One region of the Burkholderia sp. Tr-20390 genome, then DNA from elsewhere that is predicted to be linked to it. Evidence: predicted binding sites of a transcription regulator. Region 1 holds the regulator's gene; the other holds the start of a gene.
What was found. The regulator FliA, encoded in region 1, starts transcription of late flagellar genes. The targets are predictions, from matches to a motif close to CTAAAGTTTNNNNNNNNNNNGCCGNTA.

Region 1 (4,230 bases):
GTGGTTCGGCTTGAACGGGCCGTCCTTCTGCACGCCGATGTACGAAGCCTGCTCGTCCGACAGCACGGACAGGTTCGCGCCGATGCGCGCGAGGTGCAGGCGCGCAACCTTTTCATCGAGGTGCTTCGGCAGCACGTACACCTTGTTCTCGTACTCGTTGCCGCGCACGAACAGCTCGATCTGCGCGAGCGTCTGGTTCGCGAACGAGTTCGACATCACGAACGACGGGTGGCCGGTCGCGCAGCCGAGGTTCACGAGGCGGCCTTCCGCCAGCAGGATCACGCGCTTGCCGTCCGGGAAGATGATGTGGTCGACCTGCGGCTTGATGTTTTCCCACTGGTACTGGCGGGTCGACGCAACGTCGATTTCCGAGTCGAAGTGGCCGATGTTGCAGACGATCGCGTTGTGGCGCATCGCCTTCATGTGATCGTGGTTGATCACGTGGTAGTTGCCGGTGGCCGTCACGAAGATGTCGGCCTTGTCGGCCGCGTATTCCATCGTCACGACGCGGTAGCCTTCCATCGCCGCCTGCAGCGCGCAGATCGGATCGATTTCGGTGACCCACACGGTCGCGCCCAGGCCGCGCAGCGATTGCGCGCAGCCCTTGCCCACGTCGCCGTAGCCCGCGACGACCGCGACCTTGCCCGCGATCATCACGTCGGTCGCGCGCTTGATGCCGTCGACCAGCGATTCACGGCAGCCGTACAGGTTGTCGAACTTCGACTTGGTGACCGAATCGTTCACGTTGAACGCCGGGAACGGCAGGCGGCCGTCCTTTTCCATCTGGTACAGGCGGTGCACGCCGGTCGTGGTTTCTTCGGTCACGCCCTTGATGTGCGCGAGGCGCGTCGAGTACCAGGTCGGGTCCGCGTCGAGGTGCTGCGCGATCGACTTGTACAGCGCGACTTCTTCCTCGTTGGTCGGCTTCGCGATCACCGAACGGTCCTTCTCGGCCTTCGCGCCGAGGATCAGCAGCAGCGTTGCGTCGCCGCCGTCGTCCAGGATCATGTTCGCGAATTCGCCGTTCGGCCATTCGAAGATGCGGTGCGAGAACTCCCAGTATTCGTCGAGCGATTCGCCCTTGAACGCGAACACCGGCGTGCCGGCTTCGACGATCGCGGCAGCGGCGTGGTCCTGCGTCGAGAAGATGTTGCACGAGGCCCAGCGGACGTCCGCGCCGAGCGCCTTCAGCGTCTCGATCAGCACGCCCGTCTGGATCGTCATGTGCAGCGAACCGGCAATGCGCGCGCCCTTCAGCGGCTGCTGCGCCTTGTATTCGTCACGGATCTGCACGAGGCCCGGCATTTCGGTCTCGGCGATGTTCAGTTCCTTGCGGCCCCAGCCGGCCAGCGCCATGTCGGCGACGACGTAATCGTTGGAAGCTTTGGAATCGATAATGGCGTTCATCACGCCCTCCTTTCTAAAAAGTTTCTAGATTGGTGACGTGAGCGCCGTTCAGGAAGCGGGGCCGACGCGGTTGTGCCGCACGGCTGCTTGGTGAAGCCTTCCGAGCCTGGCGGACGCAGGGTGGTCCGTCGCAACGCTCCTCGGAAAGCGGAGAGGATTGTAGCAAATCGGCGCGCAGAATGCGCAAGCACGCACACACGTGGCGCGCACCCGGCACACGCGCGCGGCGTCGGCGCGCGCGGCCTTCAGTAAAGGGTCAGGACTCCGCGCCGACCCACGCCTGTTCGCGCAGCCGTGCGCGCAGGCGCGCGACGGCCTGGCTGTGCAGCTGGCACACGCGCGATTCGCTCACTTCGAGCACCGCGCCGATCTCGCGCAGATTCAGACCCCGTTCGTAGTACAGCGACATCAGCAGCTTCTCGCGCTCCGGCAGCCGCTCGATCGCCTCGACGAGCGCTTCGCGCAGGTGCTCGTCGAGCAGCGCCGACAGCGGATCGGCGTGATCGACGCGGTAGCGGTCGAGGAACGGCTCGTCGTCGGCCGCGCGGTCGAAATCCTCGTAGTAGATCAGCTGGCTGCCGTGCAGGTCCTGCAGCATCCCCTGGTATTCGTCGAGCGGCATGTTCAGGTGCTGCGCGATCTCGGTCTCGCTCGCCGAGCGGCCGAGATGCTGCTCGACCTGGTGCACCGCGTGCTCGACCTCGCGCGACGTCTTGCGCAGGCTGCGCGGCAGCCAGTCGTTGCTGCGCAGCTCGTCGAGCATCGCGCCGCGGATACGCTGCGTCGCGTAGGTCTCGAACTGCGCGCCCTGGTCTTCCTTGTAGCGGCCGGCCGCGTCCATCAGGCCGATCATGCCGGCCTGGATCAGGTCGTCGAGGTCGACGCTCGCCGGCATCTTCGCGACGAGCTGCAGCCCGAGGCGTCGCACGAGTGGCGCATATTGCGCGAGCACGTCGGCCTGGGACATCTTTCCTTGAGCGTTGTACATCATGGCTCTCTCCTTGCGGTGGCGCTCACGCGGCGTGTGCCGCGCCCGCCTCATACGACGGCTTGCCGCCCGCGTGCACGGCACGGCCCGCACCCGAACGCGGGCGCATCGGCCAGTACAGCAGGTCGGCGGCAATCTGCCGGTAGTCACGCGCGGCGGCCGACGACGGGAACGCGTCGACCGCGGCACGCGTCAGCTCGCGCGCATGCTCGACGAGCGGATCGGCGCTCACGCAGCCCGCGTCGGCGATCGACACCGTCAGGTAGCGGCTCGCGACGCCCGCGAGGTTGTCGAACGCCGTCTTCGCGTCCGCGTGGCTGCCGACGTGATTGGTCAGCACCCGGAACTGCGCGAACGCGTGCGCGAAATGCAGCCGCTTCATGCACGCATACGCCTCGGTGATCGCCTGCGCGGCGACCCGCGTGACGACCAGCACGTCGTGCGCTTCGCGGGCGAGCGCCGAGAACGAACCGTCGCCGCCGAGCTGCGCGTCGACGAGGACGATGTCGGCCGGGCCGTCGATGAAATCGCTCAGCTGCGCGTCGGTGTAGCCGGTGCGCGCGAGCCGCGCCGCGGCGCACAGGCCGAAGCCGGCCGCGACCCGCGTGCGCTCGCCGTCGCGCAGCCACGCGCCCGCCAGCGTCGCGCTGGCCGAATGCACGTCGGCACGCTCGTCGACGACGAGCACATCCTTGCCGAGCGATGCGAGCGCCGCCGCCAGGTTCACGACGGTGGACGTGCAGCCGACCCCCGCCGGCCCGCCCGCCACCGCGACGATGCGTGACGCGCGCCCGGCCAGCAGGCGCCGCAGCCCTTCGGCCTGGTCGATGATTCGTTTATCCAAATCGCACCTCGTGAAGCTCGGCGGTGGAACGTGCGGTCAGTGCGGAAAGCAGCGTCGGCATGTCCTCGTCTTGCGGCACGAAGGGCGAGCCGTCACGCGGTACACAGAACGCGCTCTTCAGCAGGAATTTGGTCGACGCGACGTACAGGTTCTCCGGCACCTTCTGGCCGGTCGACACGTAATGGATCGGCAGCTTGTAGCGGATCACCGTGTCGAGCACGCCGCCGAGGTGGGTCGCCTCGTCGAGCTTCGTGAGGATGCAGCCGGCCAGGTCCGGATGCTCGCCCGCGCTGCGGTACGCCTGCACGACTTCGTTGAGCGTGTCGCCGTGGCTGGTCGCGTTGAGCAGCAGCAGGCGCTGCACCGGCGCGTTCGCCCCGTGCAGCATCGCGATCTGGTCGGACACCGCGCGGTCGCGCTGGCTCATGCCGATCGTGTCGATCAGCACGATGTGCTTGTTGCGCAGCTCGGACAGCGCGAGCGCGAGGTCGCCCGCATCCTTCACCGCGTGCACGGGCACGCCGAGGATCTTGCCGAAGATGCGCAGCTGCTCGTGGCCGCCGATCCGATAGCTGTCGGTGGTCAGCAGCGCGACCTTGCTCGCACCGAAGCGCATCACGCAGCGCGCGGCCAGCTTCGCGGTGGTGGTCGTCTTGCCGACGCCCGTGGGCCCCATCAGCGCGAACACGCCGCCGCGCTCCATCAGCGCATCTTCGCTTTCGAGCACCGGCAGGTTCGACGCGAGCACCGACTGCGCCCATTCGGCGGCCTGTTCGAAGGTCTGCGCGCCGTCGCCGGCCGGCATGTTGTCGACCAGCATCCGCACGAGCTGCGCGGAGAAGCCGGCCGCGAACAGGTGCTTCGTCAGTGCGCCATGCACGGCGCTGCGACGCTGGCGGTCGTGCCACATCAGGCTGTCGAACTGCTCTGCCATCATCCCGCGCAGTTCGCCGAGCTCCTGCATCACCGTATCGTTGACGATCCGCTCGAT
Region 2 (4,230 bases), on a different contig from region 1:
GCGTGTCGCCGAGCAGGACGACCTGGCCCGCGCGGATCTTGCAGGTCTTGCGCAGCTCGACCGCGCCGTCGACTTTCACCGCGCCGGACGCGACGATCAGCTTCGCGGTGCCGCCGCTGTCCGCGAGGCCGGTGATCTTGAGAAGGTTGTGCAGCTCGACGTATTCGCCGGTCAGCGTGAAATCCAGATTGGGCATGACGAAGAAGGTGCGCAAAGCGCGGGAGGAATCGCCTCGCATCATACGGCACCGCGGGCCTGCGCGCGAGCGCGGCCGGCCGCCGCCCGCAGTTGTTAGGGAGTGTGAGCCATTCGTCAGCAAATGAAACGGTGGGTAACAGTCTGAGAGATTCGAGAACCGGCCGCGCGGGCCGCGGGTCTTCTGTCGTACCTGCTGCGTGTTGCGGCGGGGGACGCAACGGACCGCATCGCTGCGGTTCGGGCGCACAACTTCCTGAGGAGAATTGCCATGTCCAAGATTCGTACGATGCTGATCGGTGCCGCGTTGACGGCGTTCGCCACTTCGGCCGCATTTGCCCAGACGGGTACGGCGGTGCAGGGCGCAGCCGGTGCCGGCGTGCAGGCGCAGACGCCGGCGGCGGGTGCCGGTGCCGGCATGCAGGGCGGTGCGGGCGCGAATGCGTCGGGCAATGCGGCAGGCGGTGCAACCGATGCAGTCGGCGCGGCAGCCGATGGCGCGAAGGATACGACGTCGTCGGCCGTCCACTCGGCCAAGAAGCACACGAAGCATGCCGCGAAGTCGGCCAAGAGCCATGTCGGCTCGGCCAAGGCGAAGGCCGGCGAAGCAACCGAAGGCGGTGCGTCGGTCGGCGCGGAAGGCGGTGCATCGGCCCAGGGCGCCACGCAGTAAGCGGTGGCAGGCGCCGCGCGACGCTCGCCCTCGACGGCGCGTCGCGACGGCGGCCATCCGATGGCCCGGTTCGCGTTGCGCGAACCGGGCCGCTTTCATTTGTCGATGGGTTCGGGCGCGCCGTTAGGGCCGCCGTTGGCTCTGCCCTTGGCCCGGCTGACCCTGCGCCGGCCGCGCGGCAGCCGGGGTGAATACGCTGCGCAACCACGCGGCGAGCCGGGCGAAGACGTCGTACGGTTCCTCGACGAAGATCTCCGGCTTCAGCAGCCGCAGGTACTCCATGATCTGCTGTGCTTCCTGCTTCTGGAACGAACCGTGCGCGAGCCCGAGCCGCAGCAGCCCGCGCAGTTCGCCGAGCTTGTCGCGCGCGGTGCTGCCGACGCTCATCTCGCATGCGAGCTTGGCCTCGTAGACCCGTTGTCGCAGCGATTCCGCGAGCCGCCACGCAGGCGTCTGCATCAGTTCCTCGAGCGTCTGGATGTCTTGCGCGGCCCCCTTGATCTGCGAGGCGAGCGGATCGATCAGCGACGGGTCGCCCTGCGCTTCGGCGACGATCGCTTTCGCCCAGTCGCGGCAAGCCTTCGCGAGTTCGTCGGGGGTCCATTCGGAGCGCGACGCGAAGCCGAAGCCGAATTCGCCGGCCTGTCGCATCAGGATCGCGACGACGTCCGGAAATTCCTTGTCGAGCGTGCGTTTTGCCCACGCGTACTGGCCGCCCTGCAGCATTCGCTGCACCGCGTGCTCGGTCAGCGGCACCATGTTGTCGAGCAGCTTGGCGCGCAGGAAATCCTCGAACGACGGCGTCGCGAACTGCGGGTCGAGTTTCAGCGACACGCGGACGAACGCGTCGTAGTCCTTGCGCAGGGACTCAAGCGTGTCGTCCTTGAGGGAAAGGGTGATCTGGCCCATGAATCGTCTCGATGGCGGCCCGTGCCAGCCGGCGGCCGGCACGGCGCACCGGGACGGGCGCAGCGTCGACTGACCGGTGCGCGCCGAGGCCGGTGGCGGGTATTCATTCCCTATATCGGCGCGCCGGGCGGAAACTTGAGTACGAATGACCGAGTGTGTACTCAGGCGGGTAGCCAGTGGGGCATCACGACCCCTTGCCAGAAAAAGAACACCGCGAGCCCCACCGCGATCGTCACGAGCGGGCGGCGGGTGGCGGCCGACACGAGCACGGCGGCGAGCGCGCCGACGAGCTGTGGATTGCGCCAGGTCAGCTCGGCGGTGCCGCCGTGCGGCGAGACGACCATCGGCACGATGATCGCGGTCAGCACGGTGACGGGCACGAAGCCGAGCGCGGTCCGCACGAGCGGCGGGAAGGTCAGCCGTTCGCCGAACAGGAACAGCGTCGAGCGGATCGCGTACGTGATGACGGCCATCCCGAGGATCAGCAGCGCGTAGCTCACGATGCGGCCTCCGTGCGCGAGCCGGCGCGCGTGCGTTCGTGCAGCAACGTGAGCGCGACGCCGACCGCGACGCCGGCGGCGACCGCGCCGAGCAGCCCGAGCTTGTACGGCCAGCCCTGCCAGAAGTACGCGAGCGTGCCGGCCGTCACGGCTGCCGCGAAATAGCGCAGCGTGCCGAGTTGGGGGACGACGATCGCGATGAAGGTCGCCGCCATCGCGAAATCGAGGCCAAGCGACTGCAGGCCCGGGAATGCCGCGCCGAAGCCGATGCCCGCGAGCGTCCAGACCTGCCAGTTCAGGTACATCGCGAGCCCCGAGCCGAAGAAGTAGTGGGGGCCGATCGCGCCCGGCGGGAAATGCCGGTAGTGCGCATAGGCGACCGCGAACACCTCGTCGGTCATCAGTGCACCGAGCGTCGCGCGCCAGCGCAGCGGCAGGTGGGCGACATAGGGCGCGAGCGTCGCGCTGTACAGCAGGTGACGCAGGTTCACGATCAGCGTGGTCGCGAGCACGACGACGAAGCTCGCGCTGCCCGCGATCAGGCCGAGCGCGATGAACTGCGCGGAGCCCGCGAACACGGCGAGCGACATCAGTGCGCCATGCCAGGCGGCGAGCGGGCCGCCGCCCACGAGCGTGCCGAAAATCACGCCGAACGGGGCGGCGCCGATCATCATCGGGATCGTGTCGCGCGCACCGTCGAGCCATTCGTTCAATGGGCGGCGGGCAGGCGATGCGGGTATCGGATTCAAAGGGTGCTCCTCCATGAACGGGAGGATAGCGGGCAGGGGGTGTGCCGGCTTGTATGTTCTTGCGCTTGCCGGATGGGGGGATGCCGGCGGTATCGCGGTGGCGGGCGGGACGCCGCGCGTCAGCTTGCCTGCCAGCGCCCGGGCGGCACGCCGAACATGCGTTTGAAATGCCGGGTGAAGTGGCTTTGGTCGACGAAGCCGCTGGCCGCCGCGACGTCGGCGACGGGCACGCCCGCGCGCAGCGGCGCCAGCGCGCGCTGCAAGCGCAACTGGTTGCGCCACGCATGCGGCGGCATGCCGGTCGTGCGGGTGAACAGGCGCGCCGCGTGGAACGGCGACAGGCCGGCCGCCTGCGCGACTTCGTCGAGCGTCACCGTGCACACGAGGTCGGCGGCGAGCCGCTCGCGCATGACGTCGACGCGCGGTTCGTCCGCCGCGAGCGGGGCCGGTCGCGGCTGTGCGTCGGCATGGCGCACGATCAGCGTCGACAACGCGTCGAGCATCGCCGTTTCGGCGGCGAGCGGATCGTAGACGCGCGGTGCACCGGTCGCCGGATCATGCGCCGGCTGCCCGTGCGTCTGCAACGGCAGTGCGCGTTCGCTGCCGGCCTCCATCATCCGGTGCGCGAGCGTGAGCCGGGCCGCAAGATCGGCGTCGCGAATCACGTCGGGCGCAAACCACGGCGCGTCCTGCGGGCGGCCGGCGATCGAACAGGTGAGTTCGCGGATGAATTCGACCGGCATGTAGCTGACGCGATAGCACCAGCCTTCGTCGGCCGCGCGCGCCCCCGTATGCACCTCGCCGGGATTGATGACGGGCACGGAGCCGGTTTCGGCGACATAGCCGCTGCCGCGATAGGTGAAGCGCTCCGCTCCTTCGAGAATCACGGGGATCGTGTACGCGTCGTGCCAGTGGGGGGCGAACGCATGATCGCGATAGGTGGCCGTGAGGAGATCCGCGTCCGGCAGCAGCGGCGTGCGCCAGTAGCGTGCGGAGTCGGGAAGGCGGGTGGCGGACATGATCGGGCGCGGGAGCGGTCGAATCGACAGTGTATCGCTCGCGCGCCCGGCAGGCGCGGGCTTTACTTGATCGGAATCGTCGTGCCGGCCGGCATCGGTACCGCGGTGACGGCGTTCTTCGGGCTGCCGCTCACGATGCGGTCGCTGTAGGTCAGGTAGACGATCGTGTTGCGCTTGGTGTCGAC

Region 2: G3N98_RS09330 (DUF4088 family protein) is a predicted target of FliA. The motif match lies at 1,891-1,917, and genes of this name have one in related genera.

The regions. Positions count from the first base shown of each region.
Region 1 covers NZ_JAAGPC010000258.1:93-4,322, reverse strand. Annotated here, with positions in the region: gene ahcY (adenosylhomocysteinase) at 1-1,407, opposite strand, end outside; S-adenosyl-L-homocysteine riboswitch at 1,440-1,555, opposite strand; gene G3N98_RS36385 (RNA polymerase sigma factor FliA) at 1,664-2,398, opposite strand; gene G3N98_RS36380 (flagellar biosynthesis protein FlhG) at 2,421-3,239, opposite strand; partial or broken gene flhF (flagellar biosynthesis protein FlhF) at 3,232-4,230, opposite strand, start outside.
Region 2 covers NZ_JAAGPC010000023.1:35,630-39,859, forward strand. Annotated here, with positions in the region: gene G3N98_RS09320 (RNA-binding S4 domain-containing protein) at 1-196, opposite strand, end outside; gene G3N98_RS09325 (hypothetical protein) at 467-868, shown strand; gene G3N98_RS09330 (DUF4088 family protein) at 992-1,777, opposite strand; gene G3N98_RS09335 (AzlD domain-containing protein) at 1,939-2,277, opposite strand; gene G3N98_RS09340 (AzlC family ABC transporter permease) at 2,274-3,041, opposite strand; gene G3N98_RS09345 (AraC family transcriptional regulator) at 3,146-4,045, opposite strand; gene G3N98_RS09350 (CreA family protein) at 4,108-4,230, opposite strand, start outside.